Regions from separate parts of the Collinsella sp. wc0583 genome, predicted to be linked through region 1. Evidence: riboswitches for the same ligand, from Rfam matches in the RefSeq annotation. Region 1 holds a riboswitch; the other holds the start of a gene.
The links. A riboswitch is a leader RNA that binds a small molecule or an ion and turns the genes downstream of it on or off. The one in region 1 is predicted to bind thiamine pyrophosphate.

Region 1 (10,161 bases):
CAAAGCCCAGGCCGATGGAGAGCGCCAGGCCGTAGATGACCTTCATCCACTCGTGGACGTTGACGCTGCTCGCGCCGCCGAGGGCGATAGCGGCACCGGTCAGGCCGGCGATAAGGCTGTGGCTTTGCGAGGTGGGGATGCCAAAACGCGACGCTGTGGCGCCGTAGACGACGATGGAGAACAGTGCTGCGCAGAGGCACGCGAGCGCCATGGTGCTGTTTCCGCCAAAGTCGACGATATGTGAGATGGTGTTGGCGACGCTCGCGTTAAAGTGCGTCATGATGAGCACGCCGAGGAAGTTGAATGCGGCGCTCATGAGAATGGCGGCGCGGGCGGGCATGCAGCGCGTGGTGACACAGGTCGCGATGGCGTTGGGCGCGTCGGTCCATCCATTGACGAAGATGGCGCCGAGCGCGAGGATCACGGTGACGGCAAGGACTGGGTTCGACACAATTTGGCCGAGGAAGGCTGAGAACGTTACGTCCATATATGGGCTTTCTCGAAGTTTGCAGGCACGTTACAGAAACATGATAAATCGTATCACCTCCTGCGGGTTTCTTTACCGAGTTCTGACGGGAGAAGTGAATTTTTTGGCACTAACATTGAATATTTGCCCTGTTGACCGCGGGTGTTCTTTTTGCTAGCACGCCATGAGGACACGGGCGCGCGCCCCAACATCCCAAAACCACAGCCTGTTCGCTTTACAATATGCAAACATGCGTTCGATAATAGGAGGCATGGAATATCGACAGACAGATGGTAAAACTCGACGCGTGCACAAGCAGTATGTGGACGTCGTGGCCCGCATCCTCGCGGGCGGACAAGTCGTGCCGGTTACCGTCTGCTGGGTCGACGGTCGCTGTTTTACGATCGACGAGATTGTCTCATCCACCGGTTTTGGCCTAACGGTTCACGGCATTCGTACGGCAACCTATAAGGTTCGTTTTGGTGGGCATGCGACCGAACTGTATCTGGAAGAACAGGCGCGCGAGCGACCGGATGGCTCGCAGGCCCATCTGATGCGTTGGTGGGTGTGGGCATTCGACCGTACGCTCGAGAGCGGGCGCCGCAGGTAAGAGCGCGCGGCATTCGGGTACAATGGCAGGAATCTTGTCACCTACGGCGCTGTCGCGGCGCTTTTGAGAGGACGATATTATGAACGATATCCAGGGTTATCAGAACGGCCCCATTGAGACCGGCGCAAGCCGTGCCAAGGAGATGTCGCCGCGTGCGTACAACCTTGCCATGTCTGCCCTGATCTTTTTGGGCTTTTGCGCCATGGGTGCCGGTGCTTACTTTACGAGCACCATGGCGTTCGCCCGCATGATGATGAGCGGCGCCGCCTTGCCGCTGGTCTTTGGCTCGTTTATTTTGACCATCGTCGGCATGGTCATGATGTCGGCCGCCGCGGGCAAGCAGTCTGTGGGTCTGTCCCTTGTGGGCTACGTAATCTTTGCGAGTACCTTTGGCCTGACCGCGTCGTTTGGCCTTGCCAATTACGACCTGCCCACCATCAACACTGCCTTTATCGCCACGGCCGCCATCACCTTTGTCTTTGGTGCGCTGGGCGTGACCTTCCCCAAGTTCTTCCAGCGTGTGTACGGCATTGGTTTTGGCATCCTGCTTGCCACGATTCTGGTCGAGATCGTGCTGATGTTTATGGGCGTCTCGCAGTCCATCACCGACCTGATCGTGATCGTGGTGTTCGCTGGCTTTATTGGCTACGACACCTATGTGGCCACGACGGTGCCGCCCACGCTGCCCAACGCCGTGCTCATGGCATCCAACCTGTTCGTGGACATCATCAACGTGTTCCTGCGCATCCTGAACATCCTTGGTCGTCGCGACTAGTGCCAAATTGCAGCGGTGCTTGCGCACGTGTAAATCGATGCGGAAGGCGGTCCTTCGGGGCCGTCTTTTTTGTGCGTGGCGGGGTATCATGGATGGAAAAGCCGATAGCGGCAGAGACCGAGAAAGGTGACCACTTATGGCAGACGTTGACAACAGGAACCGTAACCGCAGACCCAATCGCGCAGGGCAGCCCAATCCCAAGCGCGAGGCCCGTGCCAAGGCCGCCGAGCGTCACGTGGCGACTGTGTCCGAAGCGTGCGCCAAGGATATCGAGCGCTCGCTTGCAGGCGTGCGCGAGTTCGACGGTATGCCTGCCGGCTTTGTCGCGGCGATGAAGGCCAAGGCCCAAGCGGCTGCGGCTGCCGAGGAGCAGGTCGCCGAGGAGTCTGAGGCCGCCGAGGTTGCGTCTGCCGAGGCTGAGGCCGTGGCCGAGCCTGCGCCTGCAGAGGAGGCCGCGGAGACCGAGCCTGCGCCTGCCGCTGAAAAGCCTGCTCCGGTCCTGCCCGAGGTCACCGTGCTCGACGCCTCTGCCACGCAGGCCATTCTGGATAACGGCCGAGGCTACGCGCAGTTCTGCGACATGGCTGTGCTCGCCTTTGCCTCGTTCACCAACCCGGGCGGTGGCTACATCCAGGGCTATCTGGGCCAGGAGGCCACGCTCTGTGCCGATTCGTACCTGTACAACGTGCTCGATAAGCAGCGCAAATGGTACGGCGAGAACCGTCGTCGCAACATCAACTGCGAGCTTTACCGCAACCGTGCGCTGGTGGTGCCTGCGGTGCGCTTCGACCGCAATCACGTACATGCATATGCTGACGTGATCGTTGCCGCCGCGCCCAACGCCAAGCGCGCTCGCCAGGAGTATCGCGTGGGTGACGATGCCTTGCTGGATGCCCTGCGCGATCGCATCCGCTTTGTGCTTGCCATCTGCGATGAGCTGGGTCGCGAGAAGCTCGTGCTGGGCGCTTGGGGCTGCGACAACAACGGCTTTGACGCCGAGGCCGTGGCTGAGCTCTTCCGCAAGGAGCTCGCGTCGGGCGACTTCAAGGTCAAGCAGGTGTTTTTTGCCGTGCCTTCTACGCGTTGGGACGAAGACTTTGCCAAGTTCGAGCACGTGCTGGCAAACTTCCCCGAGCGCAACGAGGAGTCCTATGCTCAGGTTGCCACTCGCGCTGCTGCTGCTCGCGCCGCCGAGCAAGCCCAGGCTGCCGCCGAGGACGATGAGGATGACGACGACTGGCGCAAATACCTGTAATCGGTATGTGCTGACAGATAGGTCGATCCGGCAGGAGAGACTGCTCCCGCCGGCTTTTTACTAGAGGAAGGGCTTACGATGAAAAACGTTCTGTGCTTTGGCGACAGCAATACCTATGGCTACGATCCGGCGGGCATGCGCGACGGCACCGCGGTGCGCTATGCGCACGATGTGCGCTGGTGCGGCGTGGCCCAGCGCGACCTGGGCGAGGGCTGGCATGTGATTGAGGAAGGTCTAAATGGTCGCACGACGGTGCGCGACGACATGTGCCATCTGGACACCAATCTCAACGGCATTCGCGCGTTGCCGATGCTGCTCGAGACTCATAAGCCGCTGGACGCGATCGTGATTATGCTGGGCACCAACGACTGCAAGACGGTCTTTAGCGTGGGGGCTGCCGATATCGCTGACGGTGCCATGGCGCTGATTCGCACCGTCCGCGCGTTTCCCTGGACCGACGCTGCGCCTTGTCCGCGCATTCTGCTGATGGCTCCTATCAAGATCAAGCCGCAGATCGCCGATGTGTATATGACCGACTTTGACGAGCACTCCGTCGAGGCCTCGGAGCATTTTGCCGAATACTATGCGTATGTTGCCGAACAGTTTGGCTGCGACTTTTTGAATGCCGCCGATTTTGCCGAGCCGGGCGATATCGATTATCTGCACATGATGCCGGAAAGCCACGAGAGCCTGGGCCACGCCGTGGCGGCCAAGCTCAAAGAGATGCTCGGAGCGTAGCGCGACCCCAAGCAGTACAAAAGTTCCCCTTGCGGTGGCTTGTTTCGTTGGTTTGTCTTGATCTGTAACAGCTGTAAGGCCGAAAACGGGCTAGATGTTACAGATTGAGATTATTTAGGTCGATATCGGTCGTTTGTCTCGATCTGTAACATCTAGGGTCGATTTCGCCGAGTTACTGTTACAGATCGAGATTTTCTTCTCAGCGGAATTTGAATGTCTCAATCTGTAACAGGTGGGCCGAAAAATGGACTCTAACTGTTACAGATCGAGATGTTTGCGGGAACCGCCACAAAGGTGCCTGTCCCCTTTGTGGCGGTTTGGGATGGGGCTTAGTATTGCCACATGTGGTTGACGGGGCCGGAGCCTTTGCCCATGTCAAAGCCAGCGGCGAGAGCGCCCGTTAGGTAGGCCTTGCCGGCGTTGACGGCATCGGCAAGATCCATGCCCTGGGCCAGCGCGCAGGCGATGGCGGACGAAAGCGTACAGCCAGTACCGTGCGTGTTGCCGGTCTCGATGCGCTTGTGGCGGAACCACGTGGTGAGCGGATCGCCCAGATGGTTGCCCTCGTCATCGAGCGGCGCGGGCTCTGCTAGCACATCGTTGGCCTCGTTGACAAAATGCCCGCCCTTAACGAGAGACGCGCAGCCAAAGCGACGGGTGAGAAGCATGGCGGCATTTTGCTGCGTGCGCTCGGAATCGACCTCATAATCGAGCAGCGCCATGGCCTCGGGAATGTTGGGCGTGATAACGGTCGCCAGCGGGAACAGGCGGCGGGTGAGTGCCTCAGCGGCATCCTCGGCAATGAGGCGAGCACCCGAGGTGGCGACCATGACGGGGTCGACGACGATATTTTGTGCGTCCCAGGCGCTCAAGCGGTCGGCGATAACCTCGATAATCTCGGCAGAGGAAACCATGCCGATCTTGACGGCGCTGGGTCGAATATCGTCAAAAACGGCATCGATCTGCGCCGCGACAATATCCGGAGAGATGTTCTGCACAGCGGTGACGCCCAGGGTGTTCTGTGCGGTGATGGCTGTGATGGCCGTCTCGGCATACAGGCGGTGCGCCGTGATGGTCTTGATGTCGGCCTGAATGCCGGCGCCACCGCTGGAATCGGATCCTGCGATGGATAGAACGGCGGGTACCTTACTGCGATCCATGTTCGCTCCCTTGTTCGGTCGGATTCAAATGGGTCTTTAAGTCTGCATTATAAAGTTGCCCGGGCCGGCTGTATTCCGAACCCGGGCGGGCGATGCAATCTTTACGCAAATGTAAGCAAATGTTCACGCGTCAACAATTGTCGAACACCTTGTTACCGATTGTGGCTTCGGTGACGCGTTAGTCCTCAATACCGAGGTCGATCGTCGTGCCCTCGAACACCTTGTTGACGGTGCGGACGGCGCACATCTTGCCGCACATGGTGCAGGTGCCCTCGGTGGCAGCGGGGGATTCCTCGTAGCGCTTCTTACCGGTGACCGGGTCGAGAGCGCACTTCCACATGGCGTCCCAGTCGAGCTTGCGGCGTGCCTGGCCCATCTTGTCGTCCATGTCGCGGGCGTGGGGCACCTTTTTGGCGATGTCGGCGGCGTGTGCGGCGATCTTGGTGGCCATGAGGCCGTCGAGCACGTCCTGGGCGTTGGGCAGGCACAGGTGCTCGGCCGGCGTCACGTAGCACAGGAAGTCGGCTCCGGAGCTGGCGGAGATGGCGCCGCCGATGGCGGCGGTGATGTGGTCGTAGCCCACGCCGATATCGGTCACCAGTGGCCCGAGCACATAGAACGGGGCGTTGTGGCACAGGCGCTTCTGCAGTTTCATATTGGCGGCGATCTCGTCGAGCGCCATGTGACCCGGACCCTCGACCATGACCTGGACGCCGGCGGCCCAAGCGCGCTTGCACAGCTTGCCCAGCTCGATCATCTCGGCGGTCTCGGTGGCGTCGTTGGAGTCGTAGAGGCAGCCCGGGCGGCAGGAGTCGCCGAGCGAAATCGTCACGTCGTATTCATGACAGATATCGAGCAGCTCGTCGTAGAACTCGTAGAAGGGGTTCTCGTTACCGGTGACTTCCATCCAGCCAAACAGCAGCGAGCCGCCGCGACTGACGATGTTCATGAGGCGGCCGGTCTCCTTAAAGGTCTTGATGACCGACTTGTTGATGCCGCAGTGGATGGTCATAAAGTCCACGCCGTCCTCGGCATGCGCGCGCACGACCTCGAGCAGATCGTCCTTGGTGAGCTTGACCAGCGGCTTTTCCATGTAGCCGATGGCGTCATACATGGGTACGGTGCCTACCATGAGCGGTGTCTCGTCGATGAGCTGCTGGCGGAACTGGCGCGTCTTGCCCGAGTTGGAGAGGTCCATGATGGCGTCGGCGCCAAAGTCCTCGGCGATCTTAACCTTCTTCCATTCCTCGGCGGCATCGGCCTTGTCGCCCGAGATGCCCAGGTTGACATTGACCTTGGTGGACAGGCCCTCACCGACACCAAAGGCGCGCATGCCCTTTTTGATGTGCACGATGTTGGCGGGAATGGCGATGCGGCCGTCGGCCACGCGCTCGCGGATGTACTCGGGGTCGCGATGCTCGCGCTCGGCGACCTCCTTCATCTGCGGTGTGATCTGCCCGGCGCGGGCGAAGTCGATTTGCGTGACGAGCGTGGGCTCGGTTTGTGTGCTCATTGGCACGGCTCCCTTCGTTGGCATTACCCATATCAGGTTTGCGGGTCAGGACGGGCGCGCCCAGTCTCAGCCTGCCGTCTTGTCCTGCAAGCTCCCCGTTTATGTGGTGGGCTCAAGTATAGCCTGAATGGGTACGATTGACGCGATGAGCATGCCCATGGGGAGGCGAACATGGAAGACAAGCATCTATATCGAGAGACGCAATGGGATGTATCGGCCGAGGAGGGCCGTGCCCATCATGGGCTGGTCGCGATTGGTTTTGCGGTGCTTGCCGTGCTGGTGATTGCCGTTTGTATCTGGACGTTTGGTGGTCGCGGCGGCACTGCCTGGGAGTTTGAGGCCGATGATAGCCTACCGATTATGACGGTGAGGAGTACTGGCGGTAATGCCAATACGCTCGCCATTCCGGGCGATTATTGGTACCCGCGCGATGAGTTTGTGCAGTTGCAGCTGAGTGGTGGGTCCATTCCAGGCGAAGAAATCGAACGCGTGACGTTTGACGCGGCGCTCAAAACGCTGACGGTGAAGCTCAAAGATCAAGGAGATGTGCCCACGACCATGGATATCGCCCTGACGGAATGGCGCCTGGAGCCCCCGTCGGGCGTCAAGGCGTCCGATGTGGAGCATGTCAAGATTACCTATCAGGACGGCTCGACAAGCGAGATTGCCAAGGCAGACGGCTTGGCGGAATAGCGGGATGTTCACCGAATATCATGAAAGCATGCCGAGGTGGAGTTCGGCGCTGGCGACAGGCATTTAGAATGCCTGCTCGTTGATGAAGACCAGGCTATCTGGGGACGAGAGCTCGGGGACATAGCGGTAGCCAAGGTTGAACTCGGTAAGACCGGCGGCGTCCTCGACCTTGTTTTCCGCCATCCAGCGGACCATCGAACCGCGTGCCTTTTTGCTGGCGGTCGATCGTTGGATAGGCTTATCGTTGCGGACGCCTTCGCCAAAAAAGCAGGTGATAACCGTTGTATCCTGTGCAGCATGGGGCAGGACAGCTTTGGCGTATTCCACGCTGGCAAGGTTGACGATAGTGGTGTCGGAACCGGCCGGCGCAATTACCTGCGCAAGTCGATTCCCCCAGAAGGCATAGAGGTCGCGAGCGCCGTCGACGGCGAGCTTCGCCCCCATTTCGAGCCGATAGGGAGACACGCCGTGGAAGGGGCGCACGCATCCGTAGAGTCCCGAGAGGATCCAGAGATGGTTTTGCAGCCAGTCGAGCTGCGCGGCATCCATCACCTCGGGTGCCATGCTCTGGTATTGAATGCCGTGATAGGACATGACGGCGGGGGAGATTCGACGCGCGATATCGGGATCTGCGAGGTCGGTATCGCTCAGGACGGGCATAAATTCGTGAAGCGTATCCAGACACGTTGTGAGCAGCCTGTCGCTCACGTTCCACAGCGCCTGCAGGCCGCCGCTGCCTTCATTTCGTTCGATATCTAGCAGTGCGTGGTGGAGGCGAGCCGTCTCGTGCGCAAAAGGTGGAATGCCCAGGACTTCAAAAGCATCTTGGGCCGCGCGCATCTGCTTGGCGGGCGAAATGATGACCTGCAGCATGGACTCTCCTCTGCCAAAAAAGTTGCGGTGGAATACGGTCTGTTTTGGCCGTTTATGGGCCAGTTTAGTCCGTATTTCACCGCAAGTTATAAGGGACTGGTTAGGCGCGCTCGAGGAAAGCCTTGTAGCCGCGGTAGGCCTCGTAGATGTCGGCCTTGTTGGCGACTTCCCACAGGGCGTGCATGGACAGGACGGCAACACCGGAGTCGATGACGTTCATGCCGTACTTGGCCATGATGTAGGCGATGGTGCCGCCGCCGCCCGCGTTGACGCGACCGAGCTCGCAGGTCTGGAAGTCCACACCGGCCTCGTCCATGATGTCGCGGATGAGGGCCACGTACTCGGCGTCGGCGTCGTTGGAGCCGCCCTTGCCGCGGCTGCCCGTGTACTTGTTGAAGCACAGGCCGCGACCCATGAAGGCGGCGTTCTTGGTCTCGAACTTGCCGGCGTAGCCCGGGTCGAAGCCGGCGGACACGTCGGAGGAGAGCATGCGGCTGCGGGCGAGTGCGCGGCGAAGGGCCAGCGGGCTATCCTCGCCGGCGAGCGTCATGATCTCGGCGACGGTGTTCTCGAAGAAGCGGCTCGTCATACCGGTGGCACCCACGGAACCGATCTCCTCCTTGTCGACGATGAGCGTGATGCTCGTGCGCTCCACGTTGGCCACATTGATCTGGGCGAGCATGGAGGGGTAGGCGCAGACGCGGTCGTCGTGGCCATAGCCCAGAATCATGGAGCGGTCGAGACCCATGTCGCGGGCAGGGCCGGCGGGCACGACCTCGATCTCGGCGGAGAGGAAGTCCTCCTCCTCGACGTCGTACTGCTCCTTGAGGATGTCCAGGAACATCTGCTTGACGGGCTCCTTGGGGGCGTCTTTGTCGTCCTCGTCAAACTTGACGGGGCGGCCGCCCACGATCACGTCGAGGATCTCGGCATCGACGGCGTCCTTGGCAGGCTTGGACATCTGCTCGCTCGAGAGGTGGATCAGCAGGTCGGAGATGGTAAAGACCGGGTCGTCCGCCTTGTCGCCGATGCTGATGTCGACGGTGGTGCCGTCCTTTTTGCAGATGACGCCCACGAGTGCGAGCGGGGAGGCTACCCAGTGGTAGCTCTTGACGCCGCCGTAGTAGTGCGTGTCGAGGTAGGCCATGTCGCCGGCCTCGAAGGCGGGATTCTGCTTAAGGTCCAGGCGCGGCGAGTCCACGTGGGCGCCCAGGATGTTAAAGCCCTGCTCGAGCGGGGCGGTGCCCAGGTTGACGAGCATAAGGTCCTTGCCGTGGTTGGCGGCGTACACCTTGTCGCCTGCCTTGAGCTCGCGGCCTTCGGCGATCACGGTCTCCAGGTCGACGTATCCCGCCTCCTCGGCCATCTTGATGCCGGCCTTGACGCACAGGCGCTCGGTCTTGTTCTCGCTCAAAAACTGCTTATAGCCGCGGCAAAGCTCCTCGAGCTCCTCGACTTGCTGTGGCGTGTACTTTTTCCATGCGCAGGGACGCTCCATGACGCAGGCTCCTTTCGGATCGATCGTGCTGGTTGATGTACCGTGAGCCATCGTATCACGCGCGGGCTCGCGGCGGCAGGGGAGCTTGATGTGCAGTGGCCGCGGGGCGGGGAGCGTGTAAACTGGAGTGAGCAAACCGTGCCCAGCCCAAAGCGAGGTATTCAATATGTCTGACAAGCGCCGCACCTTTGCCGTTATCGACGGCAACTCGCTCATGCATCGCGCCTTCCACGCCGTGCCGCCGACCATGAACGCGCCGGACGGTCGCCCCACCAACGCGATCTTTGGCTTTCTGAACATGTTTCTCAAGATGATCGACGCCTTTAACCCCGACGGTGTGGTCGTGGCGTTTGACAAGGGCAAGCCGCGCGTGCGCATGGAGATGCTGCCGCAGTATAAGGCGCAGCGTCCGCCCACGGATCCCGATCTGCACGCGCAGTTTCCGATGATCAAGGAGCTGCTCACGGCGCTCAACGTGCCGATTCTGCAGTCCGAGGGCTGGGAAGGCGACGATATCCTGGGAACCATGGCGCGCCTGGGTGAGGAGGCAGGCTGCGACATGCTGCTGGTGACCGGCGAC
Region 2 (10,161 bases), on a different contig from region 1:
ACCACGTCGTCGTCAAAGGTGCAGCGGCAATCGAGCTTGCCGCACTGGCCACAGCCAATGCAGTCGCGAATGGGCTTGGCGCCCAGCTGGAACACCTCGGTATCGATACCCTCGGCGTTGAGTTGCTCGGCGACTTCGGCGAGTGCGCGGGCGGTGTTGCCGTTTGCCTTGGGACTGCCATTGACCAAAAGAACCTTCATCACAAACTCCCTCTGCTGTTGGTGACTTCTGCAGAGGATTATCGCACGATGGGGGAGGCGGTGCGGGCGCGGTGCTAATCCAGTTTGGTACCTGGAACCTGCACGGCTTTACCGAGCAACGCTTTGAGCTCGTTCAAAATGGAAACGGGCTGTCGGCCAACGCTGTTCAGATGGAGCGTGGCCACGCGAATGGGCGGCTGATATTCAAGCGAGCCGATGAGTACGGGAGAACCCAGGAATCGTTCGATTTCGTTTGCGAGCTCGTCGATTGCCTCGGGGCCGAGCTCATCGAAAAGCGCCACGAACATTGGTCCCGTTGAGCGGAACAGGCGACCCTTGCCGCGCGAGCATTCCATAAGGCAGGCGGCGCTTTCGGCGAGCACGCGGTCGCCTGCATCGAATCCAAAGCGGGCATTGACCTCGGCGATATCGTCAACCTTAATGGCAATAAAGCCTGCCTCGCGCGCCACGCGGCGCATCTCTCCAATGGCGTTGACCAGGGCGTGAATATCGCCCAGACCGGTCACGGAATCGGTCGTATCCGCTAGGCTTCGGTTGATGATAATGCCCACATACATGCTGGGCTCGGTATCGGTGCCGTCCAAACGGTAGCCCGTGCAGTCGCAAAGCACGTATTTTCCGGTGGCATCCATTACGCGATACTGCATGAAGTGGAAGTGCCACGTGCCGTTTATCACCATGTCGAGCTCGGCGCGTACGTTGTCGCGGTCCTCGGGATGAACGCGGGCGAGCCACATGTCGAGTGAGTTAAAAGGGTGCTGGGAGGGCAGGTCAAAATCGCGCACGGCGTTAACCGACCATTGCGATTCTCCAGTATCGAGGTTAAGGATGAACGGATAGCGCGTCTCGGAGCTCATGGAGATCGCTTGGAACACCCGGTCGTTGCAGGGAAGCTGATCGACGATTGGGCGTTGCGGCACGTCATTGTCTTTCGGTTGCTGCACACGATGCATAAGCTTATAGCGATACATCTTGCGATCGGCATCCATTGTCATCTGGCGACGCGAATCGCCTGCAAGCGGATCGACGCGCGAGCAGCCAAAGCTAAAGCTGGCGATCATGGGCGCCTTGCCACCTGAGCTCGCCTCGATCAGCCCGGTACGTACCTGCTCCAAGCGCTGCTCGAGTTCAGTCTCGTTTGCAAAGAGCGAGATAAGCACAAACTCGTCTCCACCGATACGGAACAGCATCTCATCATGCTTCATGGTTTCGGAGAGCGTGCGGCAGATGCTCAGAATATAGCGATTGCCTTCGGCGTGGCCAAACCTATCATTACAATGCTTGAGATGGTCGATATCAATATAGGCGCAGGTGAAGGGGTCGCCTTTGCGCCAGAGCTGCTCGACGTGACGGTCGAGTCCGCCGCGGTTGCCCAAATTGGTGAGCGAATCGATATAGGCGTTGCACTCAAGCAGCTGGCGCTCTTGTTGCAGGATGGCATGCGTCTTTTGCAGTTGCTCACCAACGGCGCGTAGCCCAGCGGGCAGCGCGGCAACATCGAGTTCGGCGGTCGAGACGCCATTCGCAAGTCGCTGAAGATAGACAATAATCGATTGCTCGCCCATGCGATACGACTCGTTCATGATGGATAACCTCCTTGGGCGGAACAGTGGTTTGTATCATATCCCCAATTCGGCTTGGATTGGGGATATAAGTTAGCTAATGGAGACAATGCCCCCTTCGACGGTGGCGTTTTGCGCGCGAGCGTATCAGTCGTTATTGCCACCATCGAGCAATGCCTCAAAATCCTTCGCCGGCATGGGGCGGTAGTAGAGGAAGCGCTGAGCGTAGCGGGCGCCCATGTGGCGTAGCATGTTTGCCTGCTCATCTGTCTCGACGCCTTCGATTACAACGGGCAGATGGAGCGACTGCGCCATCTCGAGCATCGATGACACGATCTGCGCGCTGCGGCCTTGATCACGGTCGGTGGGCACAAAGGTACGGTCGAGCTTGATGACGTCAACGTTCACGTTCTTGAGCATTGCGAGCGTGGACTGGCCGGTGCCAAAATCGTCCATATAGGTCGAGAAGCCGCGGGTGTGCAGATCTGCGGTCAGCTTATCCACGGCCTCGGACTCTCCGGTATAGGCGGTCTCGGTGATCTCGATACGCATGAGCTCGGGTGGTAGGTTGTATTGGGCGGCGAGCGCCCCTATATGTTCGGCAACGTCGCAGGCAAGAATGTCTACGCGCGACACGTTGAGGGAGACCGGAACCACGCGAAGACCGCGATCGAGACGCTCGCGAAGCCATGCGGCAACGCCCTGCCAAACATATTTGTCGAGCGTTACTACAAAGCCGCTTTCCTCGAGAGCGGGGATAAAGGTTGCAGGTGAAATGAGGGAGCCATCCTTGTCAATCCAGCGTGTGAGCGCCTCGGCGCCAATGATCTCGCCGGTTTCCATATCGACCTGGGGCTGCAGGTAGTAAGTGATGCGGCCGTTTGAGAGCGCATACTGGAACTCGGTTAGCGTGTGGTGGAACGCAACCCCATGCTCATATTCCTCGGGGCGGAAAATGGCAATGCGCTCCTTAAAGTCGTTTTTGGCGCGTCGATTGGTAAACATGGCCTTGGCCTGGGCATCGATGGTGATTTCCTCGCTAGCGTCGATGGGGCATACGCCCATGGACGGCCAAAAGCCTACGCCGTCGTCGTGCTTGGCTACAGCCTCGCGCACGCGCATATAGACTCGGTGAACGAAATCGTGCTCAAAGGGTATGAGCAGACAAAAGTCGTCTTGCCCCCAGTATCCCGCGACGCCCATGTCGGCGTTCTCGATATCCTTGAGCACCGTGCCCACATCGGCAAGCATCCGGTCGCCTTCGGCCTGTCCATACCATTCGTTAAATAGGCGCATGTGGCCCATGTCGACGGTGGCGATACACCAAGCGCCGTCGCGCCTCGCCTCGATGAAGGCATTGGCACGGCGCATAAACTCGCTGGGTCGGTAGAGACCGGTGAGCATATCGATGCGTTCGGCGATTGCGCTTTTGCGTTCGACCTCGGGTATAGGGAGGCTGTCGTTGGGGACAAGCCCGCCAGCTGTGCGAAGGCGACGGTCGAGTTCGCACAAAACAGCAGATGTTTGGTAGTCCAGGCGCTCGTAAAAGACCGGGGCGACAATACAAACGGGAGTGATGGTGCCGCCCGCGATCTGAACGGGGGCAAAAATGGTCTCTTTTAGACGATGGATCAGGAGTTCAAATGCCCCGTGGTCCAAAGCGTTGCTGAGCACGACGAACTGGACACTTCGTGAACGGAAGACGCGACTCCTACCGCGGGTGATCGACAGCATACGGCCTGCGTATTCGGCAAGCATGCTGTCGACCGCCTCGGCTCCATAGAGCTCGTTGAGCTTCGTCGTGCCGCGAACGCGCACGGCGATGAGCCCTGTTTTGCAGTGGTCACGGCGACAGGCATCGATAGCGTTGACCAGCATACGTTGCGTTCCAAGCCCCGTGGCGGCGTCGACGGTCTCGGCAAGGGAATGATTGACGAGTTCGCCGACATAGAGCGAGGGCTCGTTTTCGTCCCCATCGATGCGAAAACCGCGAGCACGGCAGAGCACGTAGTCGCCTGTGGCGTTACGTACACGATACTGCATGACTCGATGGTGCTTGGAGCCGTTATAGACTTGGTCGATGTCGTCGGTAAAAGCCTCAAGGTCATCGGGATGGACGCGCGTTTTCCAACAATCGCGACAGTTGTCTATGTGCTCTGAAGGAAGTCCGAGATCGCGCAAAGCGTTTTGTGACCAAAGGGTGCGATGTTTATCCAAGTTCTCGATAAAGAAATAACGGCCTTCGTTGAGCATCGAAAAGGCGTCGAAAATGCGATCGCTTATTTCGAAGTCGTCGGTGTGGACTTGCGAGATATTGCGCCGATCAAGGTGTACGGCATGACGTAGCTTGTAGTCGTACATGCGATGGTCGGCATCGAGCGTCATGCGATTGGGGGCCTCGCCCAGGGCGGGGTCGGCATGTGACACCCCGTAGCTAAACGAGTGGGGCATCTCGGAATCGTTGTTTTTGAGCAGGACCGTTCGGCAGTGTTCCAGACGTTCGGCGAGGTCGTCCTCGGTCGCAACCGTAGACAGGATGGCAAACTCGTCGCCGCCTATGCGAAACGCCGCCTCGTCCACCTTCATATACAGCTTGAGATAGAGGCTTACCTGCAAGATATAGCGGTTGCCCTCGTCATGCCCAAAGATGTCGTTGCAGTGCTTAAGGTTATCGATGTCGATAAACGCCATGGTCACGGGCAGTTCCTGCTCCCAGATTTCCTCTAAGGAGTGAGCAAAGCCGCCGCGGTTGCCAAGTCCGGTAAGCTGGTCGGTAAAGGCGGTCCTAATCAGATCATCCTGACGCTCGAGAAGGTCGCGAACGGTCTTTTCGAGCGTTTCGGTGTAATTGCTGACAGTATCCATGTCGTAAGCGGCTTTCTGAGGTCGGGCGGATTGCGTCGGGCGAGCTCGTTGTGCACACGCGTTGTTGTCCGGCGCTTTGCGTGTATCCAGGCCCCGCCTTGCTGCGTTGTTGGGCTACTTTACCGGCTAATGTTCGCTGTTGATAACTACTGCGTAGTATAAACAACAGTACACAATTATATATGGGTGCACATGCTGTGGGCGGCCATTATTCGACAAACGGCAGCGCGACGATGCGATGTCCGATAAAAATGCGACTGAGACGATATATGTTGACGGGTATACTTGTCCCGTTTTAAAACGCAGGAACGGAGATGGTCGCATGGCACAGCCGGATACGACGCGCACGGTGGGGCTCGCGCTCGAGGGAGGCGGCTACCGCGGTATGTATACGGCAGGCGTGCTCGACGTTTGGATGGAGCACGGTTTGACCTGCGACCATATGGTGGGTGTCTCGGCGGGCGCGGCGTTTGGCTATAACTTTAAATCGCGGCAGATCGGGCGCGCCATTCGCTACAACAAGGCCTATTGTGCCGACAAGCGCTATGCAAGCGTGACAAGCTGGTTGCGAACCGGCGACATGTTCAATGCCGATTTTGCCTATCACGAGGTGCCCATTGAGCGCGATCCCATCGACCTGGAGACATATCGTGCCTGCCCCATGCGGTTTACGTGCGTGTGTACCGATATCGAGACGGGCAAGGCCGTCTACCACGACCTGCCCTATGGCGACGAGAGGGATATCGAGTGGATCCGGGCATCGTCGGCGATTCCTGTGGCGACGCGTCCTGTTGCCATTGAGGGCCGTAAGTACCTGGATGGCGGCGTGGCTGATTCCATTCCCAGCGCTTGGTTGTTTGCGCAGGGGTATGACCGCAATATCGTGGTGCTCACACAGCCGGCGGGCTTTGTGAAGCAGCCCAACAGTGTGATGCCCATGCTGCGGCGCGTGTTCCGTCACTACCCGGAGTTTGTCGCAGCGCTTGAGCATCGGCATGAGGTCTACAATGCCACGCTCGATGACCTGGCGCGTCGCGAGGCTGCCGGCGAAATCTTTGTGGTGCGGCCGAGCGAATCGGTGAAGGTGCCGTCGCTGTGCCGCGAACCGGATGAGCTCGAGCGCATCTACCAGGTCGGCCGCCACGATGCGGAGGCGACTTTGCCGGCGTTGGAAGCGTATCTGGCGGGGTAGGGCAAACTGCCGTGGACTCGGCGGAAAGCGCATCCCGGAATGGAGGTCCAAACTGGGATGCGCTTTCCATTGCTGAAGATATGAGGGTGCTGATCAGCTGCTCGGCTTAGACTTACGCCTGCTGCCAGGTGTCGACAAGCTCCTTGGCCGCGGCGCAGGGGTCGTCGGCACTGCAGACGGCGCTCACCACAAAGAAGCCGTCGACGCCGGTGGCCTTAAGCTGTGGCAGGTCGGCCGTCTTGACGCCGCCGCCCACCACGATGGGCACGGGGCTTGCCGCGTGGAGTGCGGCCAGATCCTCAAAACTTTTGGTGATGATGGAGCCATCTGCTGCGCGTCCGCAGTCGCGCTTGGTCTCGGTCTCGTGGAGCGGGCCGATGCCCAGGTAGTCGACCAGGCTCATGTCGGCGGTCTTGACGTACTCGAGCATCTCCTCGCAACGGGCTGAAAGGCCCACGATGGCATCGGGGCCCAAAAGTTTGCGGCAGACCTCGACGGGAATATCGCTCTGACCGACGTGCACGCCGTCGACAGCAATGCCCTGCTCGCGTGCGGCGAGTACGCAGTCCAGGCGGTCGTCGATCAGCAGGGCGACCTGACCGGTCTTGCCGGCCTGTGCGATTGCCTGCGCGGCGTCGCCGGTCAGCGCGATGATCTCGCGGGCGCTTGCCACCTTGGAGCGCACCTGGATGCAGGTAAAGCCTGCGTCGAGCGCCTGGGCCACCACATCGCTCACGGGACGCCCCAGCGTGTTTTCGGGGCCGAGTACCAGATAGGCCGAGATATCAAGGTTGTCGCGGATGCTCATCGTGCTTCCTCCTGCTTTTTGATCTGTGCTTCCATGCGCTCGAGCTTGCCGGTCATGTTGTCGGTAAATCCGGGTCGAATATCGGCTTTGAGCACGACTTCGGTGCGGATGCCCTTGCTCGCCAACACAAAGGTTGCGTCGCGCACGACCTGCATGACCTCGTCCCAGTCGCCCTCGATCTCGGTGAACATCGAGGTGGTGTGGTTGGGAAGGCCGCTCTCGCGAATGACGCGCACGACCTCGGCGACCTCGGCGGACAGTTCATCGCCGGTGCCGCACGGGGCGATGGCCACGGCGACGAGTGTGTTCATGCCGGCATTGGTTGCGGGCTCGGACATGGCTTATGCCTCCTCGAGCTCGAGTTGGTTATCGGCAATATCCTGGGCGGTCGCGCGGCAGAGCTCGTCGATAAAGGCGACCTTAAAGCTTGCCGGGGCATCGGCGACAGCGGCGGCACGCGTGCCGGCAACGTTGTAGACGGCGGTGCCGCAGATGGCTGCCGTAAACGGATCGGCAGCGCAGGCGTACACAGCCAGCACGCCACCCTGCGAGCAGCCGCAGCCGGTGATCTTGGACATGAGCGGACTGCCGCCGTGGGACTTGGCCACCGTCGTGCCGTCGGTAATCAGGTCGACTTCGCCCGAGACCACTACGGCTCCGCCGGTGTAGCGGGCGAGCGCCACAGCGGCATCGCGGGCGGCGTCGACCGTGTCGGTGGTATCGACACCGCGCACGCGGCTCAGATCAGCTGCCTCGCCCTCAAGACCCCACAGGCCGGCGAGTGCGATGATCTCGGAGGCGTTGCCGCGCACGATGGCAGGCTTGTACTGCTTGAGCTCGTTTACCAGCTGGGTTCGCAGGCTACCGATGCCCAGGCCCACCGGATCGAGCACCCAGGGCTTGCCGGCGTCGTGTGCCGCCTTGGCCGCGCGGGGAATCGTCTGCTCGTAGATGGGGAAGAGCGTGCCCATGTTGAGATAGATGGCGCCGCCGCCGGCAACGAGCGCCTCGCCCTCGTCGGGCAGATAGACCATGGCGGCCGAACCGCCCACGGCGAGCTGAGCATTGGCGACAAAGTCGATCGTCACCGTGTTGGTGATGGAGCCGGCCATCGGATTGGTGGCGCGAATCTCCTCCACGGCCTTGACCACATTTTGCTTAAGCTGTTCCGAATCAATCACTGCACATGCCTCCTTGGCATAGAAAAGGGGCGCTGTGCATAGACAGCGCCCCTGTAAAGGCGGCATGCTCCCTACGCCAGCATTAACTGACAGGTTCAAAGGATTGGGCCCCATGCCCTCTCAGCCTTGTGGTTTGCACCGCCGGCACTCCCGCATCGAATCTGTTGTTCCCTATACTAGCGCACCTGCCAAAAAGGGACAGGTTTATTTTGGCAGGTCGTTACAATAGGTAGGACCGATACGAATGGGGGCCTTATGATTAAACTTGTGCTGACCGATATGGACGATACGCTGATTCCAGCCGGGCATGACGGCGCCAGCGACTACGCCATCGAGGGCATTCATGCCATGCAGGCGGCGGGTCTGCACTTTGGCCCGGTTTCGGGTCGCCAGCCGTCCGCGATGGGCTGGATGTTCCGCAATTGCGTCGAGTGCTTCTCGACCGGCGTGTTCTGCAACGGCCAGGTAATGTTTGTCGACGGTCAGGCGGTCGCTTCGCGCGCGACCGACAACGCCGCCCTTATGCGTTTGGCTGACTACTTGGAGCAGGAGACCGACGATACGTATCTGAAGGTCTACAGCCTGGGTGATGACTTTTGGAATAACGATGCCTACTGCGTGACGAGCGATCCCGAGCGCGTACGCCGCGCCATGGAGTCGGGCGGCAACGCGTGGCTCAAGGGCGAAGAGGCCCCGTGCCGTCCCGTCGTCGATGATGCGCCGGTGTTTAAGGCGAATATTTGGAGTGCCCGTTCACGTGAGGAGCTCGTGGAGCTACGCGAGCGCGTTGCCGCTGAGGTGCCGGAACTCTCGCTTGTGTTTCCCAACAATCGAGTGCGCCTGCTTGACATCCTTCCGGCCGGTTGGGACAAGGGCTGCGCTGCACTGGAGCTGGCGCGCGCTTTGGGCCTGACGACCGATGAGGTGGCCGTATTTGGCGATTCCGATAACGATCTGCCCATGATCGATGCCGTTCCCAACTCCGTTGCAGTCGCCAATGCCAACGAGGCCGTCACGGCTGCCGCGCGCTGGCATATCGGCGCTGCGGCAGACGATGCGGTTGCCGGGGCTCTGCATCAGATTGCCGCCTGCGCCGCGACGGGGGAGATGCCGCCGTTTATGCGTCAGATGGATGCGACGGGTTTCGACGTCACGAACGTCTAGGGAGAAAGCCATGAAGCTTCAGCAGCTCAGGTATGTCGTCAAAGTTGCCGAATGCGGCAGCATCACCGAGGCCTCGCGCCGGCTCTTTGTGTCGCAGCCTTCGATTACCGCATCAATCCGCGATCTCGAAAACGAGATGGGCGTGCACATCTTTGAGCGCACCAACAAGGGCGTCATTGTGTCCGAGGAAGGCGAGACCTTCTTGGGCTACGCGCGCCAGGTGCTCGACCAGGCCGACCTGCTCGAGGGCAAGTACAAGGGCGCGTCCGAGCAGGTGCCGCACTTTAGTGTGAGCTGTCAGCATTATTCCTTTGCCGTTAATGCGTTTGTCGATGTGATCCGTGAGTTCGATGCCGCGCGCTACGACTTTACCCTGCGCGAGGAGCAGACTCACGAGATTATCGAGGACGTCGCGCATATGAAGAGCGAACTGGGCATCCTGTACTTATCCGAGCACAATCGCGAGGTTATCGAGCGCATGCTGGCGGCCAACGAGCTCGTGTTCGAAGGACTATTCTGCGCCACGCCACACGTCTTTGTGTGTGCCGACCATCCGCTGGCGGGCCGCTCCAGCGTGACGCTCGAGGACCTGGAGGACTATCCCTTCCTGTCCTACGAGCAGGGCAGCTACAACTCGTTTTACTATTCCGAGGAACTGACCTCGACGTTTGAGCGCCGCAAGAATATCCGCGTGCGCGACCGTGCGACACTGTTCAACCTGGCCATGGGCCTCAACGGCTACACGGTGTGTTCGGGTGTGATCAGCCATGAGCTTAACGGTCCCGGCATCATCTCGATTCCGCTTGATGTAGACGAGTACATGGAGATTGGCATCATCACGCGCAAGAACACGACACTTACGCGCTACGGGCAGGCCTATATCGACGCGATTCGCCAGCATATCTAGGCTGCTGTGCTCCGCGCGGGTCAAATCTCTTTATGGCAGTCCAGACTGATATAGGAAACGTCTATATCAAACTGATATAAACGTATATTTTACGATGTCCATATGAGCGCTCATACTCTGTCCCAGTAAAGCAACCAATGCAAAGGGAGATATCTATGAGCACTTCAATTCAACCGAACGCGCCGTTTCGCGCCGATATCGTCGGCAGCTTTCTTCGTCCGCAGGCCGTAAAGGACGCCCGCGCTGCCTATGCGGCAGGCA

Region 2: it holds a riboswitch for thiamine pyrophosphate, as region 1 does, so the genes downstream of both, thiM (hydroxyethylthiazole kinase) here and thiC (phosphomethylpyrimidine synthase ThiC) in region 1, are expected to answer to the same signal.

What each region holds. Positions count from the first base shown of each region.
Region 1 is NZ_JBJXBN010000001.1:85,779-95,939, forward strand. It holds gene ACKUUJ_RS00375 (inorganic phosphate transporter) at 1-487, opposite strand, end outside; gene ACKUUJ_RS00380 (hypothetical protein) at 738-1,076, shown strand; gene ACKUUJ_RS00385 (Bax inhibitor-1 family protein) at 1,156-1,851, shown strand; gene ACKUUJ_RS00390 (TIGR02452 family protein) at 1,988-3,106, shown strand; gene ACKUUJ_RS00395 (SGNH/GDSL hydrolase family protein) at 3,185-3,844, shown strand; gene thiD (bifunctional hydroxymethylpyrimidine kinase/phosphomethylpyrimidine kinase) at 4,174-5,004, opposite strand; gene thiC (phosphomethylpyrimidine synthase ThiC) at 5,183-6,517, opposite strand; TPP riboswitch at 6,510-6,625, opposite strand; gene ACKUUJ_RS00410 (hypothetical protein) at 6,689-7,210, shown strand; gene ACKUUJ_RS00415 (YaaA family protein) at 7,274-8,083, opposite strand; gene ACKUUJ_RS00420 (aminopeptidase) at 8,184-9,581, opposite strand; gene polA (DNA polymerase I) at 9,748-10,161, shown strand, end outside.
Region 2 is NZ_JBJXBN010000010.1:4,100-14,260, reverse strand. It holds gene ACKUUJ_RS09360 (flavodoxin family protein) at 1-200, opposite strand, end outside; gene ACKUUJ_RS09355 (diguanylate cyclase domain-containing protein) at 275-1,804, opposite strand; gene ACKUUJ_RS09350 (EAL domain-containing protein) at 1,931-4,648, opposite strand; gene ACKUUJ_RS09345 (patatin family protein) at 4,971-5,840, shown strand; gene ACKUUJ_RS09340 (thiamine phosphate synthase) at 5,953-6,648, opposite strand; gene ACKUUJ_RS09335 (MTH1187 family thiamine-binding protein) at 6,645-6,986, opposite strand; gene thiM (hydroxyethylthiazole kinase) at 6,990-7,829, opposite strand; TPP riboswitch at 7,881-7,991, opposite strand; gene ACKUUJ_RS09325 (HAD-IIB family hydrolase) at 8,085-8,993, shown strand; gene ACKUUJ_RS09320 (LysR family transcriptional regulator) at 9,004-9,900, shown strand; gene ACKUUJ_RS09315 (5-methyltetrahydropteroyltriglutamate--homocysteine S-methyltransferase) at 10,056-10,161, shown strand, end outside.